3 regions of the Paenibacillus sp. FSL R7-0313 genome follow, and region 3 is predicted to be linked to each of the others. Evidence: riboswitches for the same ligand, from Rfam matches in the RefSeq annotation. Region 3 holds a riboswitch; each other region holds the start of a gene.
What was found. Region 3 has a riboswitch for cyclic di-AMP ahead of NSQ38_RS28810 (hypothetical protein). Riboswitches for the same ligand answer to the same signal wherever they lie in the genome.

Region 1 (10,049 bases), 2.4 Mb from region 3:
GCTGTTCCGGACGAAGAGCAAGCAGAAGCGGCAATCGGGATTCGTAAAGGTAATACCGAGCTGCTAGCTGCAGTAAATGGAACACTGGAGCGACTGAAAAGTGAAGATAAAATCAATCAGATGGTGACGGACGCCAGCCTCTTGATGGCGGATAAAGCGAACAAATCACAAAATATTTTCCAAGTATTCTGGGAGTACAAAAGTTTCTATGCTACAGGTGTAGGATACACACTTCTGTTGTCTGCACTTGGGGTTATCTTCGGGGTAATTATTGGATTGATCATCTGTTTGTTCCGTTTGCATGACGCCGCAATCTTGCGCTGGATTGGTACAGCTTACGTTGAAGTGATTCGTGGCACACCGATGCTGGTACAATTAATGATTATTTACTATGGTTTTTCTCTGAGCTTTGGCATTAACTTTACTGCACTTCAGGCAGGTATCATTACACTTTCAATCAATAGTGGTGCCTATCTGGCGGAGATTTTCCGTGCAGGTATCCAAGGTGTGGATCGTGGTCAGTTGGAGGCAGCGCGTTCCCTCGGAATGGGCAGAGGTGCAGCAATGCGTTACATTATATTGCCACAAGCCTTCAAAGCTGTATTACCAGCGATCGGTAATGAATTTATAACTATCATCAAAGAATCCTCCATTATCTCAGTTATCGGTATGGTGGATATTATGTATCAGGCAAGTGTAGTCAAAAACATTACGTATCAAGGCTTGAGTCCATTTTTGATTGCAGCAGCCATCTACTTTGTAATGACGTTCATTTTGTCCAAGCTGCTGGGACGACTGGAAAGGAAGTTGAGTGCAAGTGATAGACGTTAGACAATTACACAAATCTTATGGAAATAACGATGTGCTTAAGGGCATAAACGTGACGATTGGCAAAGGTGAGGTTGTCGTGGTCATCGGTCCTTCCGGTTCAGGTAAAAGTACTTTCTTGCGTTGTCTGAATCTGCTGGAACAGCCTACCTCAGGAGAGATTGATTTTGAAGGTGTGTCAATTACGGACCCCAAGCACAACATTAATGCAACTCGTGAGAAAATGGGCATGGTGTTCCAGCATTTCAATCTGTTCCCACACAAAACGGTACAGCAAAACATCACGATTGCTCCGATTAAAGTGAAGAAACAATCCACTCAGGAAGCGGAGAAAATTGCCGCTGATCTGCTTAACACCGTGGGCTTGTACGATAAAAAAGATACATTCCCGAATCAGCTGTCCGGTGGACAGAAGCAGCGGATCGCCATTGCTAGAGCATTGGCCATGCAGCCGCATGTGATGCTGTTTGACGAGCCTACTTCTGCACTGGACCCCGAGATGGTCGGCGAAGTGCTGGATGTCATGAAACGTCTTGCAGAAGGCGGGATGACGATGGTCATCGTAACACATGAGATGGGTTTTGCACGTGAAGTGGGAGACCGAATCCTGTTCATGGATGGCGGGGTTATTGTGGAAGAGGGAACACCCGATGAGGTATTTGGAGCTCCAAAAAATTCACGTACACGTGATTTTCTTGCCAAAGTACTCTAAATGAAGTGTCAAATAGCGTTACTGACTTCGAGTCGGTAACGCTATTTTTTTGTGCGCATTAATCACTTATAGATTTGAAAAAGTAACTTTTCTGTTACCAAATGTAAAGGAATCGGGTCGTCCAACATTTCTAAAGTATCCTGTATTCTTACATATGCTTACATGTTAAAACCATTTGGTAAGAATTACTACAAGTTCAGGTTACAAAATTGTGATATATTGAACTCTGCCGAAACTTCCGGACAGGGAGTGCGGGGGATGTAACGATGCAGATTGTGCAGGGGGAAGATCTACAGCACACTGCTTGGGGTGAATTAGGGGTACATAACGTTTCAAATGTAATGAAGAACCTATAGGGTGGGCTCCTCATCCGAATCCGACAACTAACTTCGCAGGCACAATGAGGGAGGAAGACCATGATTAACAAGAAACGTATAGCCAAAACAGCAGTAGCATTATTGACAACAGCAATGCTCATTCAAGCCGTTCCGGCTCACGCCGATTCAGTTCATGTGGCCAAAGAAGGGGATACCTTCTACACCTTATCAAAACAATATGGAGTAGCAATCAACACGTTGGTTAAAGCAAACAACGACATTTCGCCTTACAACATTTATGGTGGTTTGAAAATTACGATTCCCGGTAAGGCAAACAATGTAGCAGCAGCTGCGGCAACGGAGAGCAAGACCCAAGCGAAGACTGTTACTACAGCAAGCTTGGACGTTAACACAGATAACAAAGTTGTTCAGGCTTGGGGTAAAACATTCGATTACAGCAAAGCTGTGAACGTAAAAGCAACGGCATACTCTGCAGATCCGTCTGAAAATGGAGGATGGGGTGCTGTGGATTACTTCGGCAATGATCTTGAACTGGGTACGATCGCAGTTGATCCAAGTGTGATTCCACTTGGAACCAAAGTACTGGTAACCGGTCACAGCCATCCGGGATTGCCAAAACAGGCTTTTGTAGCTACAGCTCGTGATGTGGGCGGTGCAATCAAGGGTCACCGGATTGATATCTTTATCCCGGGTAGCAAACAGTCTGTAAGCACATTTGGTTTTCAGGATATCGAGCTGTACATTCTGAAGTAGAGAGATCATAACATTTAAAATGAATTCAAACAGGGTGTCTGCCAGTCGCTAATCTGCGATTGAACAGCACCCTTTTAATATTCGCATTTATTTGTTATCACGGTCATCCTAATCTTTGGCCTTTGGCAATCCCAACATCTCGTCCAAGGTGACCAGTTCATATCCCCGGTTACGCAGTTCTTCAATGATTTCAGGCAATGCCTCAATCGTACCGTTCAGGTTAGATCCCACACCGCCTCCTGCATGTTGTAGAACGATGGAGCCAGGTTTCACGGCAGATAGGATGTTATCCTTCACCTCTTCCTTGGAGAGGCCTTTCCAGTCCAGTGAGTCAACGTTCCAGTTCACAATGCTATAGTGTTGTCTAGCTGCCCATTGCAGCTGTTCTTCATTAATGTCTCCATAAGGCGGCCGAATCATCTTGGGCGTATATCCCGCTAAATGTCGAATAATATCCCCGGTATGTAAAATTTGTTTGCGAAAGGCATTCATCGACAGCTTACTGAATTCAGGATGATTGTAGCTGTGATTACCAACCAAATGCCCTTCCTTAACGATGCGTTTAACCAGATCGGGATGTTTCTCAGCACGACTACCCACGATGAAGAATGTAGCTCTGACATTGTATTTCTTCAATACATCCAGCACTTGTGGAGTAAACCGTGGATCAGGTACATCATCAAAAGTCAGTGCAACCTTCTTTGTTGAAGGACCATTGGTTTTGAACGTATCGGCATATTTTTGACGTAACTGTCCCAATGTCAGTTGTTCTTCTTCAGCAGAATCCGAACCTGATACTGATTCAATTGACGGGCTTGAAACATCCCGCGATGAAACTGGAGCATGATATCCCCCGAGAAAAATAACGATAACCATCAGCATAATGAGGCGTACGCGCATAATAACAGCCTCCTTTTCCAAAATGACGTTCTCCTTGGTATGCCCGGGGGTTCCATAAAATATGCGTAGTGTGAGAAGTTTCATTGCGGATTTAGCTTATGACAGCCATAATTCCTCCATATATAACATATAGAAAAGGATAGGTGGATAGGATATGAGTACATATGATTTGAAATCCATACGTTTACAGGTGATTGAAGCAGGAGAGGATAAGGTTTTTCTCGTTACCGGAGGAAAGGCGCATATTGGCGCCGTAGCCACGTTCTACGTGGATCATGAGCGCGTAAGCGGGACGACGGTACATATTCCTGGGCATAAGGAACAAGAGCTGTGTGAGCGGCTTGCCCGAAAGGCTGCCCTGCAGCTGAAAGTAACCGTTACGGTGATCATGGGTATCCATTTTGATTCCATCACGCGGATGCAGATCGACGAAATCGTGCAGACTGCAGAGAGGCTGATGGAGGATCATCTGAACAAGGATAAACGATCTTCCTAACATAAAGAGCAATCGCATGTTTTGATTTTATTTGCTAAAATTGAAACGAGTTGTAGATTGTTACGTATGTATGTTTATATACGATGTAATATCGACTAGGAGGAATAACATAATGTCCATTTTCAAACGATTGCGTGATTTAACAATGTCTAACGTTAACGCCATTATTGACAAGGCGGAAGATCCAATCAAGATGACGGACCAATATATCCGTGACATGCAAGAGGATCTGGAAGATGCGGAGAAAGCAGTAGCTCAACAGATCGCCATTGAGAAGAAGTTCAAGCAGTTATTCGAAGAGCAGGAAGCACTTGTGAAGAAACGTGAAGAGCAGGCGCATACGGCGGCACGTGCTCAGAATCTGGATTTGGCTCGACGTGCTCTGGAAGAGAAAAAGGCTGCTGAAGAAAAGATGGCTGAGTACAAAACCAGCTATGACCAAAACAAGGCTTCTGCAGATAACCTGCGTGGCAAGCTCGACGAGATGCGTAAGCAACTGACTCAAATGAAGAACAAACGCGAAACACTGGTAGCCCGCTACAATGCAGCAAAAGCCCAAACGGAAATCAACAAAGCGTTGAATGGGTTTGGCTCTGATACTGCAAGTGCTGGTATGAAGCGTATGGAAGAGAAAATGATGCAGATGGAAGCACAGGCAGAAGCAAGCAACGAAATGTCTTCCAAAGGCAAGTCTTTGGATGAAGAGTTCGAGAAGTTGGGTAAAGATCAGGCTGTTGAAGACGAACTCGCAGCATTGATGAAACAGTACGATAATAAGAACTAATACCTTGGTTGTCAGCAGGGTTAACCAGCGGAGGAGAAGAGTATTTCTCCTTCGCTTTTAAATGCGGTTCATGTTGATATGTGGGGGCTGTGTAAATGGATTTGAATATTTTGGCGATGCTGGTCTGGACCGGTTCTGGTTCGGTTTTGCTGTTTGTCTTGATGTATGTAGATTCACTGTTCACGAAATATAAGGATTTTGCTGAAGTTAAGGCTGGCAATATGGCAGTAACCACACGTATGGTGATGAAATTATTTGCACAAGGGTATGTACTCGCTACGTCCATTTCTACGGCTGGTCATCTTGGAGAAGCATTGTTGGTCTCCGTTGTATCCTTTATCATTTTGTTGATTCTGGAGAGTGTTGTACACTTTATGATTCGCAAATGGGCCAATCTGGATCTGGATACGGGAATTCAGCAAGGGAAGACAGGATACGGGTTGTTCTCTGGCGCTTTACATATCGTGGGCGCACTGATTATTGCAGCTTGTTTATAAGATAAGGAACAGGAGTAATTCTCATGAGTGTATGGAAACGAATTAAAGGAATACTAACGAAACCTGAACCACCGCAGGCAGAGAAAACGATGCTTCAGCTTGCACCTGGTGATATCTGTGAGGTTTCTCTGGTCACTTATGAAGTTGTTGGTCGGGTACAAAATCGTGCTCGAAATGCAGTTGTGCTCACGCTGCAGGATGGTACCGCATTTCGATATTTGCATATCGAAGAACGGGAACTCACACGTTACGCTCTATATACACCAATTGATGGCAGGCTTGATGCACCTGATGAGGTGCCCACATTGCTGGACCTGGATGGACGCGCATATCATCTGGAAGAAGAGTATGGAGGCATGGTATCAACGGCAGGTAGAACTCCATATGGCCAGGCTGGAGAACAATTGGTATGGCAGTATCAGTCGGATGATAATATGCTTCTTCGGGTGGAGTGGCAAGACAGAAGATTTACACTGTATGAGGGTGAGTCCATTCTTCCTGCGGATATCAAAGTGATTCGTTCGAGCTAGGAGAGGTTCCAATGAAAAAACGCTTGGCACATGGATTAAAATTAATGCTGGTCCTCAGCCTTGTGATGTCTCTATTGTCCGCGTGCGGAGCAGCACCTTCTGTTCAGGACACATATCCGCTTGAATCGGTTAACGGGAGTGGTAACTCAACGTCCTATGTGTACCGGGCTTCGGACCGTACCGTTCCGGAAGTGGCTCAGGATTTGTCTGACCAGCGGCAACCGGATCAGATCTCGGCAGAGAACACAGAGCGTATGTTCCTCGTGTATCAGGACGAGTATTATCACCTGCAACAAGACCCGAACAAGCCGGAGGATACCTTGGTTGAGGTGGACTCCAAGGAATATGTTCGGCAGAACTACGATTCATCTTTTTTACAAGGTTACCTCACTGCTACATTAATTGGTAATCTGTTCGATTCTTTTGGCGGGCGAGGTTATGGCAACTATCGAGGATATACCAATAAAGATACGTATAAACCGAGTGCAGGATCTTATCGTGCACCAACAAGTAATGACAAGAAGCTTGCTCCACCCATTACTGTTGATCGGAAAGGTACGATTACAAGGCGCGGAAGCGATAAAGATTCAAGCGTGGGATCTGGCGGAGGATTATTCAACCGCAACAAGGATCAGAGCAAGGGAACCATTGATCGTAACAAAAGCAGTGGTGGCCTGGGCGGGTTGTTTGATTCACCTAAGAAATCCTACAAAAAACCAAAAACCAGAGTGGGCGGCGGCCGAATTAAGAGGCGAAGATAATAAACATCTAATCATAAGGATGGCTGCCAATCGCATAGTTCATTTAAGAACAGTGAAAAGGGAAGGCGGATTCACCTCGTCGGCACATGACCTTGGAACTGTTCTTTTTGGTTTATGATTTGCGAACATGATTGGATTTGCGCACACGGGGAATCGTTGAAGCAGGCTGTTTACGAATCCAGCGGATAAATGGAATCATTCGTTCATCCTGTCTCAAGGATTGCAGGTCCGTGAGTCCAAGCGTTACAATGTCGCGATTAGTGTATAGCGAATGAATCTGTTTGTGACAGGGGATGCACAGGTTGGCCGTTGGCAGAAATGTTCCTCCCATTTCTTTGGGTGTCAGATGATGAACAGTCGTATTCACAGGTTCTCTTCCGCATAATTCACATCGTTTACTCATGATCATCGCCTCCGTTTGTCAATTATATTATGGGCAGACAAGATGCCTTTCATGTTGAACAAAGGTCAAGGAATGTTACACCTGTAAGAAATAAGAGTTTGTCACAGGATTCAATAAGTGATGTACTTGTTATCTTACAGTATTCGGGCTACACTTTCTTAAAAGATGATATGTCTCTAGGAGGTAAGAATACTTTTGAAAATGAACTCACATTCACATGATATGACAACTGCCAAATTCAATCGTACAGCTGTACAGGTACCGGATGCCCAGGCCAAAATAGCTGCAAGAGTTACTGTTGGCTCCATAGAGAAAGTTCATCTTGAATCTGCTCATGGCCGCACACTTGCAGAGACCATTCAGGCACCTCATCCGTATCCATTCTTCCGGAGATCGGGTATGGATGGATTCGCGATTATAAGTACAGATACCATAGATGCTTCGAGTGATCATCAAGTTTGGTTTCGAGTAATTGATGAAATTCCTTGCGGCTACACCTCGGACCACACCATTGTTTCAGGTACGACGGCTCGAATAATGACCGGTGCACAGGTTCCAGAAGGTGCAGATGCGGTAGTCATGATGGAGATGACCGAGAGCAAGGTAGAGAACGGAGAACAATGGATTGCATTGAAACGGCACATATTGTCGGGTGCTAACATCACCCCAATTGGACTGGAAGTCCAAGAGGGACAGCAACTGCTCGAAGCAGGAACGATCATCAGGGCAGGAGAGCAGTCCGTGTTAGCTACTTTTGGCATAGCAGAAGTTCCCGTATTTCAACGTCCAAAGGTGGCGATATTCGCAACCGGCACGGAATTGCTTGATGTAGATGAGCCATTGCAACCAGGTCGGATTCGAAACAGCAACAGTTACATGCTGCGCTCTCTGGTTGTTGAAGCAGGTGGAGAGCCTGTGATGTACGGTTCTATTGCGGACGATGTGAATACAGCAAGGGCCAAACTGGAAGAAGCCATTCAAGATAATGATATCGTGGTGACCACAGGTGGTGTATCCGTCGGGGATTATGATATTATGGGCGAACTTGTGCTGGAAGAGCATGTGGAGATGTTGTTTAACAAAGTGACGATGCGACCAGGCAGTGTGACTACAGCTGCTGTATATAAAGATAAATTGCTATTTGCACTTTCCGGTAACCCTGGGGCTTGTTTTGTGGGCTTTAGTTTGTTTGTTCGTCCAACCATTCGTTCCATGCAGGCGGATGCTCATCCTTATTTGGAAGAATGGACTGCGATCTTGGAAGAAGAGTACACCAAAGTGAACAATTTTACACGATTCGTTCGTGGACGCACAGAGATCCGCAACGGCATGGTGTACGCGATACCGGCTGCCGCCCGTGTAGATGAATCCAGCGTGATGATCACCATTAAGGACAGTGATTGCCTGATTGTTGTTCCACCTGAGAAAAAAGGTATTCCTGCGGGTGAGCAGGTACGTATTATTAAACTTCCCACAGGTCATGTGAGGTAGTTGGTAGATGACTACAATGAGTGATACAAAACCACATATCATACAGATTGTTGGATACAAAAACACGGGCAAGACAACCCTGACAGCCGCGTTGATCGGGCACTTTTCTTCCTTGGGACTTAAGGTAGCTGCGATTAAGCATGATGGACATGACCATTTTGAGATGGATCAAGAAGGAACGGATTCGTATCAATTTGGAGAGGCTGGGGCCTCGGCGGTGGTTGTCATGTCAGAGAAACGTACTGCGATTATGGAGCGACAGGCAACCAAGTTGGAGGATATGTTAAGTCATCTGTCCGGTTATGATTGGATTGTCATTGAAGGATTCAAGGATGCTACTTATCCCAAATTCGTGATGGTTCGAGAAGAGGAAGATCTGACCTTGATTGATCAGCTTGAAGGGGTAGTGGGTATGATCTCATGGTTACCATCAGAGCAGTTTATAGAGCGGAGCACCGTAAGCAGAGATATAACATGGTACTCGGTTCATGAAACGGTGGATATAGCCAAAGCGTTGTTAGCGATGGTTGAGAGCGAGTGAAGGCAGAATCGTGAATTCGAATCGTGGAAACGTCAAGAAGTGGGATATTATGGTGGCTAGACATGATTGAATGTACAGAGAGCGTGATTGATCCTTTTCAAATATACCGTAATATTTATTATGTAAACTATAATCATATCTACTTATGCTTTTCTTCTTGAATGATGCAAAAAAACAAAAAAGCAGCAGACCTTTCTCGGATCGAAATCCTTGATGTGGCTTGCTGCTTTTATTCTGTTCGGGATGTTACATCCCGTCATCAGTACGACGTTCGATGGCTTCGGACATCGTTTTGTCGGTAAGGTGAGCATAGATCTCGGTTGTTTCCGTAGAAGCATGTCCAAGCTGCTCCTTCGTTTTGTAAATATCATTTTGCAAATAATAGTCGGTTGCAAATGAATGGCGTAATTTGTGCACGGTCAAGTAGGGTTTGCCAAAGCGCTTGGCGTATTTCATGATCATGGCCTGAATCGCTCTTTTGGTCATTCGACTGCCTTCTGAATCTCCGTTACGCAAAGCAATGAACAGACCTTTCTCCCGCTTGGGCGTACGGTAACGTGATTGCCGCAGGTTCATATAAGTTGCGAGTTCGTCCTTGGCTTGCTCCCTGAAATAAACGGGTGTTTTGTACGTCTCATCATTGTTACCTTTGCGATAAACATACAGGAGTTTGTTGTTCAGATCGAGATCATCGACGTTCAGGTTCACAACTTCCGACACCCGTAAGCCGGAATTCAGAATCAGGCTGGCAATACAGGCGTCCCGTTCTTTGTTGATTTCATGGGAGTACAGTGCCTGTTTGTTCTTCTCCATATCAACAGCGTAACCTTCAAGGATATAGCCGATAAATTCCAGCAGTTCCTCTTCCTCCAGAATTTTACCTTTGAGTTTGGCAGCGGTGTCCTTGGGTTTATGGGTACGCTTGATCTCGATTTTGGCCATAATGTTCCGCTTCAGCAAAGGATAAAAGTCTTCATCTTCCGCAATCTGGCTCAGGTAATGGAAAAGGGAGCGA
Region 2 (10,049 bases), 680 kb from region 3:
GAACGGAGATGTACTGCCGTCAGAGTTCCTAAACCTGCTGGAGGCTGATTCCAAAAAGAACTCTGCCAGCATAACTGATTTATCCACAACGCCATCTTTATCAGTCGATCCACTTCATCTCCGACCCGTCTTCAATCCGGCTGACAATCTGTTGTGGATTACCTCCAAGCCTGTTGCTGCCGACCGGGCACAAGATGTGATACAACACGGGGAGAATCAAGAGATTGTTTTCTCAGCGGATGATCGGAACGTCGTATACGGCGGTCCTCTACCCGTTAGCGGTTATCAGCTGTGGCACACAGATCAGGAAGCAGAGTCCATTCTATATGTAGCGTTAGGCGGAAAATCATCCATTCAACGCTTTGTCCCTATGAGCACATTGCAGCAAGATGGCCATTTTTACATCGTAAATCCTTGATTATCAGCAAAATCTTAAGATTCAGTCAACTCACGTTAAAACTATAACTCTCCACAACAAATAAGACGCCTTCCCATGAAATAAAGGGATTGCGTCTTTTGGTTTTACATTAGGGCGTGTCTTAAAACTCGCTGAGTGAAGTAGGTGAGCGATCGTTACCCTTTGCCCGAAGAACTTCGTTTATGAGACTGGGTGTCCAATTCTTTTTCCTTTTTCCCCACCCACAGAGATACAGCAAACGGAATCATGCCAAACCACTTCATCGCCCATGGTTCTTTCCTTTTGGCGCGACCTTTCCGCTCGTCCTTCGGTGTATCGATATAATGAACAACACGCTGCGTAATGTATTTTACCAATTCATCACTTTTGGCCATAACATCTGCCTCCTTCGCTCCTGCACATTAGCGGAGCTTACGATAGTTCTATTGTGTGCAAGATGTGTTATGGTTAAACATTTTTTTATTGAAAGGAGTATGAAAAACCTCAGAATGCACAGTCTAATGCCAAAGGTATCCATAGAGTCATTAATCTGCATTCGATACCTATTTCATGAAGGAGTGTGTATTCCCATGTATAAGCTGCTGACCGCTTCGGTAGCCTTGCTACTCAGCATCCATTGCCTACCCATGCTGCCCCATGTCGCTTATGGAAAAGCAGCCCCGTCCCAGAACAGTCCATCCATGCTGCCGGTGACCGATGGAGATGCTTATCGCTCAAGTCATCATGCCTTTGCAGCACCCGTTATCCTGCTCGATGTAGGCCATGGCGGTATTGACGGTGGTACATCAGCCCAAGGTGTGCTGGAAAAAGATATCAACCTGGCCATTAGCGAAAAGGTCTATCTCCTGCTTCGCAGCAAAGGTTATGCCGTTATCATCAATCGACTTGGTGATTATGCACTTAGTGATGAGAACCGCTGGCTGAACAGCCGCTCCCGTCATACCAGGGATCTTGCCCAACGTAAAAGCCTTAGCGAAGAAGTAAGTACAGATATTGTGGTCAGCATCCATGCCAACTGGAGTCCCCGATCGGCCGCACACGGCCCGGTGGTATTGCACCAGAAAGAAGGCAGGAGTTATTTGCTGGCCCAATCCATTCAGGACGCTATGAACAAGTTGTACGGAACGGAGCACGGGGTCGTATGGGGCAAGCCCTTTTATTTATTGAATTACGTGAAGCAACCTGCCGTCATCGTCGAAACTGGATTTTTGAGCAATGCGGCAGATCGAGCCAGAATGAGTGACCCCGCTGAGCAAAAACGAATCGCCCAATCTATTGCCAATGGCATTATTTATTATCTGTCGGTAGTGTAGGAGCAGAATGCCATTGCCACACATCTCGAACCAGATCACCGATTCCTACAAATTGAACCTGATTTTGCAGACGGGCGACGGACTCACGAATCACTGCGGATGTGTTCATCCCCGAATGACCGACATGACCAATAACAACACAGATATCCTTGTCGATCGCACGCTGAGCAGCCAAATCCATTTGCTTGCGAATGTGTTGTTTGGAGTTTTGATCATCCAGGAAAATGTCATTACCTACAGGTGGCATATTTTTGGATACGGCCAGTTCACCCACCACGGAGCGAAAGTTCGTACGGCTGTCTACAAAAAAGAGGCCCCTCTCCTTGCATACATCGAGCACAATTGACATGATGCGTTTGTCCGAAGTAATTTTGGAACCCATATGATTGTTCATGCCAATTGCGTGGGGCACATCATCAATCGCTTTCTCCACTCGTGAGCGGACTTCTTCATCTGTTAGATTGGATGTGATTGCACCCGGGCCCAGCCATTCAGCTCGTCCTTTCTTGGGTTCCATGGGCATGTGCACAATCACATCCATCCCCTTTTCATGTGCAGCCATCGCATCTTTCTTCGTTGTTGGCAAAAAAGGCATGACCGCTACCGTTAGTTTAACTGGCATCGCCAAGATCTCTGCCGTACCCTTCATGTCATTACCAACATCATCGATGATAATCGCTAACCGTTTGTGATTCGATGTAGACTCTGAAGCTGCCGCTGTAGGCCCTCCTGCCGATATGCCTGCGCAAAACACAATCAAAAATGCCATGATACCTGCAATGAATCGATAAATCTTTCTCTGTCCCTTCATCATGATTCCCTCCCCGTAACTTCTGTGATCTCATTGTTTGATAATGAAGGGAGGAATATGTAAGCCAAAGCCTTCCTTAATAACAATATCCCCGCCATTGGAGACCTGTATTTCAAGCAAACACCGCCATCATTCCAGTTTTCCTTTTGCAATCAGACAAGAACTGTCATTGAATAGTTAGAAAATAGAGATTAATTAGAAAAAATACTGTAATTTGTCAGGTTTTCAGTTTAGGAATTATTTAGTAGAATCAACAAATGAAAGAGGTTCTATGCTTCATTTCTATCCTATGATTTATGGAAGGAGGTTTTGAAAGGGTTTACATAAAATAAATGCCAGTCAATCCGCTATTCTTGTTTGTTTTCCTGGTCGCGGTTTCTCTATGTAACCATTTACCATTATCGAGGAGGATGAAAGTAGTGAAATTCAAATTCAAAAAGACGATCAATGTTTTATTGGCCTGCTTAACAGCTCTGCCCCTCATGTTAAGTCCTACACAAGTTTCGGCGGCAAGTGATGCCAACATTAATTTGTCCTCAGAAAAACAACTGATCAAGGGCTTTGGGGGCATTAACCTTCCTGCCTGGATTGGTGATCTGACTCCCGCTCAACGTGAAACTGCATTTGGTAATGACCAGAATCAGTTAGGCTTTTCAATTCTCAGGATCTACGTCGATCCAGATTCTAATAACTGGTATCGTGAAGTTGCCACAGCCAAACGGGCTATTGAAAAAGGGGCTATCGTATTTGCATCCCCATGGAATCCTCCAAGCAGCATGGTTGAAACATTCAACCGCAATGGGGACACCAATGCCAAACGTTTGAAATACGACAAATATGCCGCATATGCGCAACATCTGAACGACTTTGTAACCTACATGAAAAATAACGGCGTAGATCTGTATGCCATTTCTGTGCAAAATGAACCGGATTATGCTCATGACTGGACCTGGTGGACTCCACAAGAGATCCTTCGATTCATGAAAGAAAATGCCGGGTCCATTCAAGGTACCAAAGTCATGGCGCCTGAATCGTTCCAGTACTTAAAGAACATATCCGACCCAATCCTGAATGATCCGCAGGCACTTGCCAACATGGACATTCTGGGAGCACATACGTACGGAACCCAAATTTCGAACTTTGCCTACCCTCTCTTTAAGCAAAAAGGAGCCGGTAAAGAACTGTGGATGACTGAGGTGTACGTTCCGAATAGTGACAACAACTCAGCAGACCGCTGGCCTGAAGCACTGGACGTTTCCTATCACATGCACAATGCCATGGTAGAAGGTGATTTCCAGGCCTATGTGTGGTGGTACATCCGCAGACAGTATGGTCCGATGAAAGAGGACGGTACCATAAGCAAACGCGGATATAATATGGCTCATTTCTCCAAATTCGTGCGTCCAGGCTACCTGCGAGTCGACGCAACGAAAAATCCGGATACGAACACCTTTGTCTCAGCCTACAAAGGTGATAACAAAGTCGTCGTCGTGGCGATTAACCGTGGAACTTCAGCCACAAGCCAAAAATTCGTTCTGCAGAATGGTAATGCCTCCACTGTGTCCTCATGGATTACGGACAGCAGTCGGAACCTGGCAAGCGGAACCCCGCTTACCGTATCCAATGGAGCCTTCACGGCACAGCTCCCGCCTCAGAGCGTAACAACATTTGTTGCCAACATTACTGGCGGAAATAGCGGCGGGAATACAGGCAGTGGCACTACGTATGAAGCTGAGACCGGAACATCACTTACGGAAGCTGCCATTGAAACAATCTACCCCGGTTACACTGGCTCCGGGTATGTTAACTTCAATGCGATGACTGGTTCAGCCATTCAATGGAACGGCATTAATAATGCTACAACAGGTACCAAAAACGTAAAGTTTCGTTATGCGCTGGAAAGTGGAACACGGAACCTCGACATTTTTGTTAACGGAACCAAAGTTATCAGCAACGAGCCCTTTCCGGCTACGGGAAGCTGGTCCACTTGGGTTGAAAAAACAATACAGGTCCCCATGAACACGGGGACCAATACATTGAAAGTGGTTACCACCGGATCGGAAGGACCGAATATTGACAGCATTAATGTTACCGCAGCGCAATAAACGTTCCTTAGGGCTGATGGAAGACATTTGCTGTACATGCAGCTAAGCACTAACCTCTTGGATACTCAAGTCTAAAGTTAGTGTTATATCAAAAAATGCAAAAAAGACTCCTTAAGCGTTAGCTTAAGGAGTCTTTTTTTTAGATGCGGTCGAGAGGACTCGAACCTCCACGGGGGGTTAGCCCACACGGACCTGAACCGTGCGCGTCTGCCAATTCCGCCACGACCGCATATTGTATCTCCACCATCAATATCGGCGACAATAAATAATATATCATGCGGAATCTATCATGTCAACACTGAAAATAATAACAATAAAACCCGAACCAGACGTCGATTCGGGCTTTACCTTTAACTACAAATTAAAGCTTGGAAGGCCAGTTGCCATACCATGCATAACCGCCTCTTCTTTCTTTATCAATATCACTTAATTTGTATTTAACTACCCCGTCACGACCAATAAAGATTGGTTTATCTGTTCCGATCTCATAGAAGCGTGCCCAAATCGGTGCAGCTTTGGAATCAGCGATAATTTTACTATCTCCATTAGCTCTTTCATACTTGTAACCCGTAATTTTCACCTTGTTAAACCAAGCCTCCGCTCCTTTAATGGATGCGGTAATTTTAGCGTTAGCAGGTCTGGTTTTCAGAAATTTAACAATCGTTACACTCTCTCCAGCTGTCAGCGATGGCACTTCGTAGATTCTTGCGCTCGCTGGTTTAAGGGAACTGGAATCATGTTGTTGTCCCCATGCTGTCAGCTTACCACCTGAAACGACTTGTGTATTCAGAATCGCCTCCACACCTTTGGCAACTGAATTTTTACTGCGATTAGCAAGTGTGCTGTCGATAAATGAGAAATCACCTTTGCGTGCCGCTACTTCATCCAACATGATCATTACATTAATCATGGCATCATCATTGTAAGTGATATGCTTGTGATATCCAGAGCTTTGGTAAACTTGTGGCCATCCGCCGTTTGAATACTGCATGTTGATCAAAAAGTTAATTCCTTTGATTGCAGCTGTGGAGTATCGCGGATCATTCGTCTTTTTAAATTCCTTCGCCAATCTTCTAATTTCTGAGTATGTAGCCTTGTTGTCTATCGTGGACTTCGCCCACTCTCCACTTGTCTGTTTATAATCTTTTCTCCAACCTCCATCCGGCAGCTGGTTCTTCAAAACATCTGAAATACTCGCTGTAGTACCCGATGCATCCGCAGCAGATACCGTCCCTACAGGGAGAACTGCCATTCCAACTGCTGAGAACACCATCGTACATGCCAGGACAAAAGTAATTATTTTCTTCGCTTTCAAATGTAACACTCTCCTATGTTCGTTTTTATAAATCTGCCACTTCTACTTTACCTATGATAAGCGTCCCCAAACCTCCTTTATTTGTATTTATCGCATAATAAAATCAATTTTAATCCAATATGTGGATTGGATAATCAGATAATATGCAAAAAATCGATTTTTGTCAATATATGCAACTTAATGAATATAATCTCTCTAATTCTACATAACGGGATAGTTCTTTTAACTCATGACAAACCTATTTATTTATCCAAATTCGTCTTAAACGAATCAATAATGACGTTTTTGTCATGAATGATACCCAAACTTAATCCCTTCTTTCATATAAAAACCTTAATTCCGCTAACATTGAGGTATTACGAAGGGTTTTAAATGGGTTTGACAATTACGCATTTATGCAATATAGTTTCAAATAGTTACAAAAACTTAATTATTCATTGCCGAGTTTCATGTTTGAAAACGGGGGAACCAATTTGGGTGAATTATTCTTATACATAGGAAATATAGGGAACCTTCTACCGAACCCTTAGCTAACTCCGTAGGCATCGAAGGGAGAACATTGATTTTGAAAAAACTGATTATCTCCATTTTTGGAGCAGCTGTATTATTTACATCCGGGGCAACAAGCACAGAGGCAAGCAGTATCAACTCCGTAGTGAACAACATGACAGGTATTCCTTACAAATGGGGTGGCACGACTGTAGCCGGCTTTGACTGTTCTGGTTTTATGAGATATCTTTTCAACAAATACAGCATTGAATTGCCACGTACTTCTCAGCAGCAAGCCAAAGCAGGTACTCCGGTAGCCAAAAGTAATGTTCGGACAGGTGATCTGGTGTTCTTTAATACAACAGGCAAAGGCATTTCACATACAGGTGTATATATCGGCGGCGGACAATTCGCTCATGCCTCCAGCAGTAAAGGTGTAAGCATCACAAAGTTATCGAATCCATACTTCAATGACCGCTATGTAACAGCACGTCGGGTAACTGGACAGTTTATGTATGATAAAATGTTGGGTAAAATGTAATTCACATACAAAAAGGCATCGGTTATTAACCGGATGCCTTTTTTGTTTAACCATTTTTTGTCTTCAACTGCTTTCTTAAACAATGTAAAATGTTTTAGGAAATAAAAGGAGATGAGGAGAACAATTGAAAAAGTTAATGTTTGTTTTAAGTTTTGCTATTTTAGTAATAGGTAGTTTAGGATGCAGTAGCGAGAACGAAAAAGATTTTAGAGATGTTTCATGGGGTACCAAGATCGACAAAGTCATTTCAACTGAAGAAAAGAACGGTAACTCAGGTTATGAAGAGGACGTACATAATGAACATGAGAAAAGTATCGAATATTCTAATCTTGTAGTTCTGGGTAAGAAAGCAGATGCTAAATACGTTTTCACTGATTTATTAGACAATGATAGCATTCTGGAAATGATGGAAGAAGGAAAGGAATTATCAGAGGAATTAAATAACCCCAATACAACAGAAACAAGGAAAGAAGAGATATACAAAATAATGGACCAGCGCCTTGAAGAAATGGAAAATGCAGCAGATGAATATCCATTAGATGACTTCTTGCTCCACGAGGCCACATATTATTTTGGCATGTTAAATAGTCAGGATTCTGATGAAATTCTGGAAGAGCTAACGAATAAATATGGTCAGCCTGGAAGCAAGACCTTCGATAATTCCATTATATATCTCTGGGATACTGATCGCTCTAAGATTGAATTTCTTCCTGAACGGTACTCCACAATAAACTATACAGCAAACTACTCCGTTATGGAGAAATTTGCTGATGTGGACAAGTATAATAAAAAAGCAAACAGTAAAGAAAGTAAAAACGATCTTTAAAAAACAGGGTTATACTCCCATATTGAAGGGAAGTATAACCCTGTTACTTTTTCACAATGTTTTTTTATATTAATGTAGCGCCTTCTGCACTCGCATCGCGCCCTGAGACAGAGCATGTCCGCCTCCTACAGCTCCGGCCACGGCTACGGTCTCCATGATCTCCTGATCTGTAGCGCCCTTGGCACGGGCTTCTTCTACATGGTAGAAAGTACATACCTCATTGTTGGCAAACAATCCAATGCCGAGCGCAATGAGCTGTTTTGTCTTGGCATCAATCACGCCAGGTTGGAAACATTCTCCCGTAAACTCATGATATGACTTCACCACACCTGGCAGTACATCGCTTAATGCTCCAATCTGATCCTTGTAGGCATGAACTTTATCATTCATCAATGTCATCGCTTGTAGCACACCCTCTCGGCTATAGTTACAGATCTTCCTCACTGTACCTATCTTCTCTCCCGAGTGAGTCAATTATGCCAACAAATCATGGTAATTCCAAACATTTAACGCTCATGGCTCTGCCATAATTATAAACTGTTACTCACTAAGTGGACTCTGGCGCGGCTCGCTGAACAGCTGATATCGGTAACCGCGATCCAGCTTGACGACACGTCGATTCTGACGACGGATAAGTACCTGCTCGCCATCCCAGGCAACAACAATCCCGGTTACATCGTTAGATTCCAGCTCGTCCCGTACTACTCTTACTTTCTCACCTGACAGACGCAGGGCGTCCAGTTCTGTATCACTGATCATCTTCATGGCTCCTATATTCCAAATTTATTTACAAAAAGAGACCTAAATGAAATGTCATTTAGGTCTCACGTGACTGTATTGGACTGTCATGTCATTCGAAATTATGTCCCGACTGAAAGTTACCGCTGCGCGTGCTCTTTGCTGTCGTTCTTCTCGAACCAAAAATCAAGCACTTTGGCGGACATCACACGTTCTTCAAGGTACTCCACTTGATGCGGTGTAAATTGTTCTTTCCAAGAGAAGGACAACTCTTCGCACAAGCCTACAATCGTCAGTAATTCTGACCAGGCAACATAGCGTTTGTACCAGAAAAATTGAGGATGTTCAATCATATAGGGATAAAGGTCATCGAATTCCGTATGTTTACAATCCAGGGCACGTTCAAAATGAACTTTCGATTCCGCCAGCTTATCATTAAAAAATTGTTCTGTTGCCGGTTGGTTCCCCATGGTGTTGCCTCCTCTCCCTAACATAACCCCATTATAAATGAAATCCGCGGTCATGCAAAGGCATAGTTCAAAAAATAGGCCCTATTCCTTTAAAATGTCACATTTCGTTATCGTCAAATTGTACCGTACCATCGTTCAGGGAACGAATGCGTACCAAGGCTTCCACCGGAATACCCTGTTCACGAATCGTGCGTGCCCCTGCCTGGAAACTTTTCTCGACCACAACGCCGAATCCGACGAGTTCCGCACCGGAACGCTCGATAATTTTGATGACGCCACGAGCGGCATCTCCATTGGCAATGATATCATCAATGAACAAAATACGGTCATTCTCATGGATGAACTCGCGGGATACCATAATGTCAGTTACAATTCCTTTGGTAAAGGACGGTACGCGTTCACAGTAAGCATCAGGATCAGCCAGAAGTGTTTTTTTGCGACGGGCGAATACAAGGGGCACCCCAAGTTCATAGGCTGCGGCAAAAGCAACCGGAATCCCTGAGGATTCTACCGTAATTACCCGAGTCACTCCACTTTCACGAAAACGGGCAGCGAACTCACGTCCCATCTCCATCGTTAATGCAGGATCAATCTGGTGGTTCAACAGACCATCCAGCTTTAATACTTGATCCGAGATAACCACACCTTCTTGTAAAATTCGTTGTTTCAATAATTCCATGATTTGACCTCCCAAGCCTATCCTATGAGGTAAAAGTATCATATATCTATCTATAAGTTCAAGCGAAATTGCCTGGGCGCTGTCCTTGAGACGCAATTCAAGCCAAAGCTCATTATCGATTGTCATGACTTTCGTGGGTCAAGCATACCTTGTACCATGGTACCCGCATGTCCAAACTATACAGGGGCCTGAGAGGGGAAACACATGAAACAGGCATTTCGGGTGCTGCAGATCGCATTTACATACATCGGAACGGTTGTCGGAGCCGGCTTCGCTACAGGGCAGGAAATTTTGCAGTTTTTTACCCAGTATGGCAAATGGGCCACCATCACCATAGGCTTATC
Region 3 (10,049 bases):
ACTTTATTATTTTCATGCATTTCAACGCCATGGCTGTATTTTTCCTAAGGTTGGGTAATATACGAAGGGGCATCTTCAAATTAGAACCTAAATTTTGTGTTAATACATAAAAGTTGCACTAGACAAAAATTATTGAAGGAGTACAATGTAACAATAAACATAAAAATTTAGATATATCATGCGTGGTTTGTCCCGCATCAATATTACCAAATCAATAATTCAAAGTCAGGTGATTATCGTATGAGTAAAAAAAATCCGTTCAACGCTCCTTCAAGAGAATCATTGTCTACTGCGGGCATGGCCCCTTCGCTTGGAGAAGCACATAGTTCCATGAAAGTCCCGCAGAATGCTGCATGGTGGAAGAAATTCCTCGCCTTTGTAGGCCCAGGATACCTCGTTGCCGTAGGTTACATGGACCCCGGGAACTGGGCAACAGATATCGCAGGTGGCTCACAGTTCGGGTATACCTTGTTATCCGTTATCCTGTTATCGAACCTGATGGCCGTTGTACTTCAATCATTAGCTGGAAAGCTCGGCATCGTTACTGGACGGGATCTGGCCCAAGCCTGTCGTGAACGATTCAGCATGCCTGTTGTCATGATGTTATGGATTCTGTGTGAACTCGCCATTGCAGCTACCGATCTGGCTGAGGTCATAGGTTCTGCCATCGCGTTAAAGCTGTTATTTAACATCCCCATGTTATACGGCGTGATCATCACCGCAGTTGATGTACTCCTGATTCTTGTACTGCAAAACAAAGGATTCCGCGCTTTGGAAACTCTCGTCATTGTGCTCATGGCGACCATTGCCCTATGCTTCGGTATTGACCTGTTTCTAGCGAAACCGGATATGGGCGGTGTTCTCCACGGTTTTGTACCAAATGTTGAGATTCTGCAAAACCCGGCTATGCTCTATATCGCCATTGGTATTATCGGAGCAACCGTGATGCCGCATAATCTGTATCTGCATTCTTCCATTGTGCAAACCCGTCAGATCGAACAGACACCACAGGGCAAAAAAGAAGCCATTCGGTACTCGACCATGGATTCTACGATCGCGCTGACACTGGCCCTGTTCATTAATGCAGCCATCCTGATTGTATCTGCTGCTGTATTCCACAGTGCTGGTATGACACAGGTTGCCGAGATCGCAGATGCGTACCATCTGCTGACACCTCTATTGGGTACTACGGTTGCAAGTATTCTGTTCGGTGTGGCGCTGTTAGCATCAGGTCAGAACTCCACCCTTACAGGTACACTCGCTGGGCAGATCGTTATGGAAGGTTTCCTGAACATTCGAATTCCGGCTTGGCTGCGCAGACTGGTCACACGTCTGATCGCCATCATCCCGGCTGTAATTGTCACAGCCATTGCAGGAGAACATGGCACAGAAGAACTGCTCATTTTGAGCCAGGTCGTGCTGTCTCTTCAATTACCCTTTGCTGTAATTCCCCTGGTGATGTTCACGAGTGATAAAAAAAGCATGGGTGCATTCGCCAACAAATTGTGGCTCAAAATCATCTCATGGGTCATTGCCGCGATTATCGTTGTGCTGAATGTATATCTGATCATTCAGACGATTCGGTTATTCTAATCTCGTTCTTATCGACCAAATACAATAAAGGCTGATCAACTCTGGTATGCAATACCAAGTTGATCAGCCTTTATTGTTGCAGTACAGCAACGTGTTTCCTTTTATAGTAAAACGCTAAACTCTAATAAACAATTATCTAATCCTGATTGGGCACCAGTAATGGCAGGAGTTCATCCAATGAATTAACAGTCCAATCCGCACGTTCGTCATCCGATCGGTCTGGCTGGAATCTTCCGTAACCCTGCATAATCCGAATTGTACGCATGCCCAGCTTCCGAGCAGGTATAATGTCGTTATCGATCCGATCGCCGATCATGACGGCTTCCTCCGGTTCACAACCGGCCTGCTTCAAGGCCACAGCGTATAACTCAGGGTCTGGCTTGGACACTCCTTCTTCAGCCGAACACGCCAGAACATCAACATACTTCCGCAAGCCGTAGCTCTCCAGTCTTTCTTCCGTTCCAGGACTCTGATTGGCAATAATGCCAATACGATAATACCGTGACAACTGCTGAAGAACGGAATCCGCTGAAGGAAAAGGACGTTCAAGATCTTTTTGAAATTTCAGCTTGTCCTGAATCTGTTTCTGGTGTCCCTCGTCTTCAACGAATGTGCGAATCGCCACTCTCATAGGCCATTGCTCATATTTTCGGTAACAGTTCGCGAACAGTTCGCGTACCGCCTCAATCTTTACCGGATATCCCAAAGCACAGGCTTCACGGACGAACTGTCCAATAATATCATCAACCGGCTCCCATTCATCCACCAGCGTATCTCCAACATCAAAAAACAACCATTTCAATCCACCTACATCCGGCACGCCAATTCCTCCTTGTAAGCCACAGGTGATTCCTGATCCAAATCTAAAAGTTCGTGTTCAAAAAGTCTTGAACTACCTTTAAAACCATAAAAAAGAAGACTCACCATCATGCATGAGTCTCCTCAAATTTCCGTTTATCGATACATTCAATTATAACAGGCACCTTACACCTGAGCAATCACAAGCTATGGCATTACCCATTGAGGAGAAAGCCAACTTCCCCATTGAGCGAATATACAATCCGGTCTGCGCCCATGCCCCGATAGATGCCCTTAGGATGACTCTGCTCTGTAATGACGCACAGGGATTTCGATGTCCATGAACGGCAGATCTGTAAATAACGACAGGTCAGATTCAGGCTGTTCTCGAAAATAAACACGTTGCCTACGCTGCCCTGCGGCAAAAACCATTTTTGAGCTGCAGCCGTATTCATGCGAATGACATGTTCTACTCCGATTCTACGGAGTCTGCGCTCTTCCCCTGCACTGTTGGTTAGAACGGCAAACGGCATTTTTTTGTACATCAGCAATTTGATAAATTTGCGTCCTGCTTCATTTGGAGCAGTCACTAAGATCATCTCAGTATCCATCATTCGTTCCTCCCTTGGCGTGAAAAGACAACAAAAAAGAAGCGTGGGGGACCAAGGCCTCCCGAACGCTTCTTAAAGAACCCATGGCGAAAACGCCATGAACCAGCGTACGGCTTGTTGCCTCTCCCTTTAACGCTTACGAGGTTAGCTGACGGATTCGGGCGCGAGAGTCGCCCTATTTCCGGCTGTCACCGGAAAATTCACCCCATGAATGCCTACTGTCCTGGACAGCGCATTCTGTTGGTTCCCCCGTTTCCCACTCATCAATGAATGGAAACTCAGCGATTAAAACATCGTTCGTATATCTTAAAATAAGATCGAGCGATATTATCGTTTGTTTCGTTTTTCAGGTACAATTTAGTTTAAATTGAAATTACGTTATGAATCATACACCCGCGCCATGTCGGTGTAAAGTCCGCACAGATCACCGAATCGACAGATTTTCGGCAATACTCACATATAATAGCGCTTACAACAAGGTCATACTCTATCCATCTCTTTAAATCTATCTAATTCTCACTCTGACGAAAATCACTTCGCAATTCATTCACGTATTCTGCACAACTTGCCTGTTTTGGTGCTTTTAACACCATATTAGTTTTGCAATATTTAATTGCAACCAATATAATAGAAGATATAAGAGTAAATAAATGGAGGCGATTTAGATGACAGTCTACGATTACAAAGTGAATACCCTTCGCGGTCAAGAAGTTGAAATGTCCGACTACCGTGACAAAGTGCTCCTGATTGTGAATACGGCAAGCTCATGCGGACTTACCCCTCAATTCAAAGGTCTGCAAGAATTGCAAGACAAGTTCCAGGATGCGCCATTTGAAGTCCTTGGTTTTCCAAGTAACCAGTTTGCACAGGAAAAAGGTTCTTCCGATGATATTGCCGAGTTCTGTCAGATGAATTATGGCGTAAGCTTCCCTATGTTTGAGAAAATTGATGTGAACGGCTCAAGCGCTCACCCTCTCTTCCAGCACCTTAGCACAGAAGCTCCTGGCCTGCTCGGCTCCAAAGCAATCAAATGGAATTTCACCAAATTCCTTGTGGATCAGAACGGACAGGTCATTAAACGGTATGCTCCCAAAACAACACCGGACAAGATTGAAGAAGATATCAAGAACTTGCTGCAAAAATAATACATTGGCCACCCGTAGCCGGAAGGTAGAGCAGCATTGCCCCGGTAATGGATGGCCTTTTTTCTCAACTTTGATGTCAGACTGTTAAAAAAACAAAAAAAAGAAGCTTTCCATTAATGGAAAGCTTCTTCTTAATCGTTCATATGATGCGGTCGAGAGGACTCGAACCTCCACGGGCATACGCCCACTACCCCCTCAAGATAGCGTGTCTGCCATTCCACCACGACCGCATGTCGTAAATAATCGGCAACAGAATTGATTATACCGGGTTCAGAACTAAAAGTAAAGTATTTTTTAATACTTCTTTTACAGCTAGGTATTTTCCACAAAAAACGCATATTCTCGTCATCTTTACCCATGAACTGCATACATTAGATTTGATCCCCTCCTTTCCGGATTGAGCTGATCTTATTGATTCATTTATATCTAGTCCTCCCTGCACTTCGCAGATATTTAACCTTATATGTTATATAAAATAACACAAATATTGAATCCTAGATTTAATCCATTAAATTTCACGGATACTATTGACAAAAAGCGGACATTTATGGGATGATAACTATCATATAATTCGGATTTTTAAACATAAAGCAAACAAAAAGGAATATAAATGTCACTTTAAGTGACATTTAACGAACGCAGGAGGCGAATGATTGTGAACCGTGGGAATAAGCTGCTCGATTATGTCAAACTGCTTGATTCCTCTATTCAGGTTGGAGGGTTCACCCATTCCTTCGGCATGGATATCCATATCAGGGAGGGTACCATTCGTAATGCTGAAGATCTCGAATCATTCATGCGTTGTCAGTTGCATCCGAGCATCGTTCGTCTAGAAGGCATGGCCATCAAAGGCATCTATACCGCAGCAGATCACAAGGATACATGGCGGATAGCTCTAATCGACAAGCTCGTTCATGTTCAGCGAACCCCTGGAGATCTCAGAGAACAAGCTGCCGCCATGGGTAAACGATTGATCAGACTTGCACGCGCTCTGCACCCCTGGATTGAATTCAGCCAGCTCGAACAGATCTTTGCCAAATACGATTCGGTTGGCTGCCTCTCCACTGTTCACGCCTGGATTAACCACCACCTCGACATCCCGGTCGAGGAGGCGGTCCTTGGTTACCTGCATTCAGCCATGAATGCCTGCATAACCGAAGCCTCCAAAGTCATTCCCCTGAACAACGATACAACCAAGGATCTGATGGTCCGCCTGGCCACAGATCTGGAGAATGAATGGAAGACCGTCAGCGCCTCGGCTGCGGATGGACTGGCACAGCCAACCTCGATGTCCATGAAATCATTTTTTCCCAGTTTCCATATGCTTGGAGCTGGACTTCATGCCTACAGGGCCTAATCCTCTTCCTCCTCATACCTGCTCCCCTTTATTCAGACAAACTAAAAAACACGCGGCAACCTCCTTGCCGACGTGTTTTTTGTCATTTTATTTGTTTTATTTACGTATTTACGCCATTTATCATCACAAAATACACTTTTTTCCGTCTTTTTTAATTGTTAGATGACGAATTTACGTATATAATGAAACATACAGCTCGCATTTCTATATATTTTACATGAAGAAAGGGCGGCTGAATACTACATTCTAATCAGGGGTGAACCCTTTTGAACAAGAAAAAACCAGTTACTCCGTTCGGATGGGCCATCAAACGACGGCTAACCGAACTTCAAGTGGACCAGAAGACCTTTTGTGAACAGCATGGCATCCCACCCTATCGTTTATCCAATCTCATTCACGGCACACGCAAAGCAACCCGATTCAGGCACCTGGTCGCTGATATTTTGGATATTCCAGATGAACTGAGATAAGATTTCTGCCAAAGGAGGGTCCTATCCATGAGACATGTTACATCCGATCTGGAGAGGCTGTCGTTCCAGTCCATACGTCACCAACTCATCATCATTGATCACAATTGGATTATCCAAAGTTGTAACCGTGCCTGGCAACAAGGACTCGGTCAATGCTCACCATCCCCGGATACACACAGTAATCATAGACATTACCTGCATCTGACGGAAGCCTGGGCAAAACGAGGCAAGAACGCTAACATGGCACTTGTCGCACAGAATTTGAAAGAACGCGGAATACCCTTTAATCGAAATCATACATATGACATCTGCGTGTATACTGTATACAATGAAAAGAGGTGGTTTCGTGTAGAACTCACCCCTCTATCTTATGCAAATTCAATTCAGGATACCGATCTCGCTTTGATTGCACACATGGATATTACCGAACAGAGAAAGACAGAACACCAATTGAAGAAGGCATTGTCTGAAGTGCGCACATTGCGCGGACTGCTGCCTATTTGCGCCGTCTGCAAACAAATCAAGGACGAAGAGGAACACTGGAACTCCGTTGAGAGTTATCTGGAGAAGCATACCCACGCCGAATTCACCCATGACATCTGTCCGGAATGCATCCGGCGGTTATATCCCAAATACTCGAATATCCTGGACAAGCGTTCCTGAAACCTCTCCACTCGCCACACTAACTACAACTACACGGAGAGATGATGTTCAAACTGCGACATATCCAATTCTTGCGGTGTCCCATGCAGGGTTATGGCCCCTTTGTCCATGATATAGATGTAGTCTGCGGCACTCCGTACAAAATCAATACTCTGCTCTACCAGCAGAACCGAGAGGTTCCCCTTTGCCTTGAGCTGCAAAATAACCTGCCGAATGTCCTCCACGATAGAAGGCTGGATGCCTTCTGTCGGCTCATCAAGGAGCAACAACCCCGGACGCGAAGCCAATGCCCGAGCGAATGCCAACTGTTGCTGCTGTCCACCACTCAGATCCCCGCCCTGCCGTCCATACATCGTAGCAAGCACTGGAAACATCGCCAGTACATCCTCCGGGAACGTTTTTACTCCCGGTGCACTTGTCTCCAGACCGAGCAATAAGTTTTCTTTCACCGTAAGCTGCGGGAAAATCTCCCGCCCCTGCGGTACATAACCAATCCCCGCCCTTGCCCGCTTGGCTGTATCCAAGGTGGATAACTCCTGGTTTTGCCACTGAATACTGCCCTTGCGTGTTTTGAGCAGCCCCATTAATGTTTTCATCAACGTTGTTTTCCCTACACCGTTGCGGCCCATCAGACACACCACCTGTCCTGGCTGTACATCCAGGTTCACACCACGAAGCACATTGCTTTCGCCGTAGCCGGATTCAATTCGTTGCAGCGACAGCATGGTCATCCCTCCTTTTGCCCAGATACACTTCTGCCACTTTCGGGTCTGCCTGTACCTCCGCCATCGTACCTTCCTTCAGCAATTTCCCTTCATGCATCACCGTTACCTTGGCTGCGAACTCTCGCACAAACTCCATATCATGCTCCACCACCACAACCGAGCGTTCACGCGCAATCTCTTGCAGAAGTCGCCCGGTCTTGTGTGTTTCTTCATCCGTCATGCCTGCAGCTGGTTCGTCCAGCAACAACACCCGTGGCTCCTGCAGAAGCAACATGCCGATCTCCAGCCACTGCTTCTCCCCATGTGATAACGCTCCTGCACGAGCATCAACGCGGTCTTGCAGACCAATCTGGAGGGTAACAACCTCCATGGCAGCACTCATTTTCCCATATCTCCGAATACCGATGGCTTGCAAAGGGGAACGGCGAGTCTCCGCCGCCAGCGTCAGATTCTCCTGCACCGTCAGACCCGCAAAGATCGATGGCGCCTGGAATTTGCGTCCCACCCCTTTGCGAACTATCTGGTGCTCCTTCAGTCTTGTTAATTCCGTACCATCCGCCATCTTTACCGAGCCGGACATCGGTTTGGTTTTGCCGCATATCACATCCAGCATCGTTGTTTTCCCAGCACCATTGGGTCCGATCAGAAAATGCAGGTCATGTTCATGCAGCTTCAGATTCATGCCTTTGACAGCAACGAACCCACCAAAGGCCACCGTAATATCCTCGGCTACCAACACCGTCGATTCCTCAGTAGACTTCAGGTTTTTCCCGAGTGACTTGGACATGCGCACTCTCTCCTCTCCGCTTCAGCAAACGAACGATATGACGATACACACCTACAATTCCGTTTGGCATGAACAAAACTACCGTTACAAAGAGCCCGCCAATGACAAACAGCCACCCTTCAGGGTAAGCCTCACTTATGCCTGTTTTGGCCGCATTCAGCACCACCGCTCCGATGACCGCTCCAATAAGCGTACCGCGACCACCCAACGCAACCCACAGGACCATCTCAATGGAGGGCACAATCCCCATCATCGATGGCGAGATAATACCCACCTGAAGAACAAACAACATGCCCGCGATGCCTGCAAGCGCACCGGAAAAAGCAAAAGCCAGCGTTTTATATCCTGCCGGATCATATCCGAGGAATCGTACCCGATTCTCCCCATCCCGCGCAGCTTCGAGCACTTGGCCGAACCGACTGTTCACCATTCGACGACAGAGCATATATGCGATCACCAGAACAGCAAGCGTTATATAGTAGAGAGCAATCGTCGTTCCAGCGGAATGAAGTGTAAAACCAAAGATCGAATTATATCCGGTAATGCCATTTGTTCCACCCGTCCATTCCTGTTTACCAACAAAGAGTGTTACCGTAATAAGAACCAAGGCTTGAGTCAGGATGGTAAAATAAACACCGGTGATCCGGTTACGGAACGTAAACCACCCCAGGGCAAAGGCAAGCAATGCCGGAAGGGCTATCCCCAATAACAGCGCCACCGGGAAAGAGCGAAATGGTTCCCAGAACCATGGCAGACCACTGAGACCACTCCATCCCATGAAGTCAGGAAGCGTTGCTCCACTGGCCTGAAGCTTCAGATACATCGCCATCGCGTATCCACCTAGCCCAAAGAACACACCATGCCCAAGACTCAACACACCCCCATAACCCCAGATCAGATCGAGACCAATGGCCAGGATTGCCAGCGCCAAAAACTTGGCTAACAGACTTAGACGAAACTCCGTGGAGATCAGTGGAGCAAGACACATCATGATGAGTACAACCGCCCAGATAATCCTCATTTTGAGACTGCCAGTCTTGAGTAAAGCGGACATGAACTAACCCCCTTTTTCACGTTAATCGAGACTTCGTGTACGCATCGCGACCAAACCGCGTGGTTTCCATTGCAGAAAAGCAACGATACATACAAACACGAGCACCTTGCCAATGGAAGCCGATGTATAGGTTTCGAATAGCGTGTTGAACATACCAATCCCCAATGCACCACACACGGTTCCGACCAATTTTCCCACACCACCCAGGACAACGACCATGAACGCATCCACAATATAATACGTACCAAGTGAAGGACCAATCGGACCAATGAGCGTTAATGCACAGCCAGCAATTCCGGCAATGCCCGAACCAATCGCAAAGGTCATGCCATCTACCCGCCTGGTCGAAATCCCAAGACACCCCGCCATGCTCCGATTTTGCATTACAGCCCTCATTCGTCTTCCGGAAGACGTTCGATAGATATAGAGATACATACACAGCAGCACAACCGCAACCAGTGCAATAATGAAAATTCGTTTATATGGGAATACAATGCCATCCGAGATCGCCAATCCCCCATTGAGCCAGGCCGGACTAGATACTCCTACATTTGGCGCTCCGAATATCGTACGGGCCAGTTGTTGCAGCATCATGCCTACACCCCATGTCGCAAGCAGACTGTCCAGCGGCCTGCCATATAGATGCCTGATCAGCACCACTTCAAGCAACCAGCCAATCAGAGCCGCTACAATGAACGCAATCGGTAGAGCCACAACAAAGTAGGCACCAAACCACGCCGCTGGAGCATAGGACATAAACAGATTTTGTGTTACATACGTTGCATATGCACCGATCATGATCAGTTCACCGTGAGCCATATTGATGACATTCATCAGCCCAAACGT

Region 1: linked by a shared signal. The riboswitch ahead of NSQ38_RS18155 (3D domain-containing protein) and the one ahead of NSQ38_RS28810 (hypothetical protein) in region 3 are both predicted to bind cyclic di-AMP.
Region 2: linked by a shared signal. The riboswitch ahead of NSQ38_RS25520 (C40 family peptidase) and the one ahead of NSQ38_RS28810 (hypothetical protein) in region 3 are both predicted to bind cyclic di-AMP.

Annotation. Positions count from the first base shown of each region.
Region 1 covers NZ_CP150219.1:4,123,721-4,133,769, forward strand. Annotated here, with positions in the region: gene NSQ38_RS18145 (ABC transporter substrate-binding protein/permease) at 1-831, shown strand, start outside; gene NSQ38_RS18150 (amino acid ABC transporter ATP-binding protein) at 818-1,540, shown strand; cyclic di-AMP (ydaO/yuaA leader) riboswitch at 1,758-1,954, shown strand; gene NSQ38_RS18155 (3D domain-containing protein) at 1,957-2,631, shown strand; gene NSQ38_RS18160 (polysaccharide deacetylase family protein) at 2,740-3,531, opposite strand; gene NSQ38_RS18165 (hypothetical protein) at 3,686-4,027, shown strand; gene NSQ38_RS18170 (PspA/IM30 family protein) at 4,140-4,811, shown strand; gene NSQ38_RS18175 (DUF350 domain-containing protein) at 4,907-5,308, shown strand; gene NSQ38_RS18180 (DUF4178 domain-containing protein) at 5,332-5,838, shown strand; gene NSQ38_RS18185 (DUF4247 domain-containing protein) at 5,850-6,599, shown strand; gene NSQ38_RS18190 (HNH endonuclease) at 6,712-7,002, opposite strand; gene glp (gephyrin-like molybdotransferase Glp) at 7,204-8,493, shown strand; gene mobB (molybdopterin-guanine dinucleotide biosynthesis protein B) at 8,501-9,034, shown strand; gene xerS (tyrosine recombinase XerS) at 9,281-10,049, opposite strand, start outside.
Region 2 covers NZ_CP150219.1:5,882,353-5,892,401, forward strand. Annotated here, with positions in the region: gene NSQ38_RS25485 (hypothetical protein) at 1-418, shown strand, start outside; gene NSQ38_RS25490 (YqzE family protein) at 574-792, opposite strand; gene NSQ38_RS25495 (N-acetylmuramoyl-L-alanine amidase) at 988-1,731, shown strand; gene NSQ38_RS25500 (divergent polysaccharide deacetylase family protein) at 1,706-2,545, opposite strand; gene NSQ38_RS25505 (carbohydrate-binding protein) at 2,962-4,647, shown strand; tRNA gene NSQ38_RS25510 (tRNA-Leu) at 4,792-4,876, opposite strand; gene pelA (pectate lyase) at 5,009-5,971, opposite strand; cyclic di-AMP (ydaO/yuaA leader) riboswitch at 6,391-6,522, shown strand; gene NSQ38_RS25520 (C40 family peptidase) at 6,528-6,992, shown strand; gene NSQ38_RS25525 (hypothetical protein) at 7,117-7,818, shown strand; gene NSQ38_RS25530 (carboxymuconolactone decarboxylase family protein) at 7,888-8,217, opposite strand; gene NSQ38_RS25535 (hypothetical protein) at 8,359-8,577, opposite strand; gene NSQ38_RS25540 (hypothetical protein) at 8,697-9,026, opposite strand; gene NSQ38_RS25545 (xanthine phosphoribosyltransferase) at 9,124-9,705, opposite strand; gene NSQ38_RS25550 (hypothetical protein) at 9,910-10,049, shown strand, end outside.
Region 3 covers NZ_CP150219.1:6,562,797-6,572,845, forward strand. Annotated here, with positions in the region: gene NSQ38_RS28800 (Nramp family divalent metal transporter) at 298-1,593, shown strand; gene NSQ38_RS28805 (HAD family hydrolase) at 1,730-2,413, opposite strand; gene NSQ38_RS28810 (hypothetical protein) at 2,607-3,005, opposite strand; cyclic di-AMP (ydaO/yuaA leader) riboswitch at 3,121-3,296, opposite strand; gene NSQ38_RS28815 (glutathione peroxidase) at 3,668-4,147, shown strand; tRNA gene NSQ38_RS28820 (tRNA-Leu) at 4,295-4,377, opposite strand; gene NSQ38_RS28825 (urease accessory UreF family protein) at 4,803-5,504, shown strand; gene NSQ38_RS28830 (hypothetical protein) at 5,771-5,974, shown strand; gene NSQ38_RS28835 (hypothetical protein) at 6,002-6,637, shown strand; gene urtE (urea ABC transporter ATP-binding subunit UrtE) at 6,667-7,362, opposite strand; gene urtD (urea ABC transporter ATP-binding protein UrtD) at 7,340-8,149, opposite strand; gene urtC (urea ABC transporter permease subunit UrtC) at 8,112-9,203, opposite strand; gene urtB (urea ABC transporter permease subunit UrtB) at 9,225-10,049, opposite strand, start outside.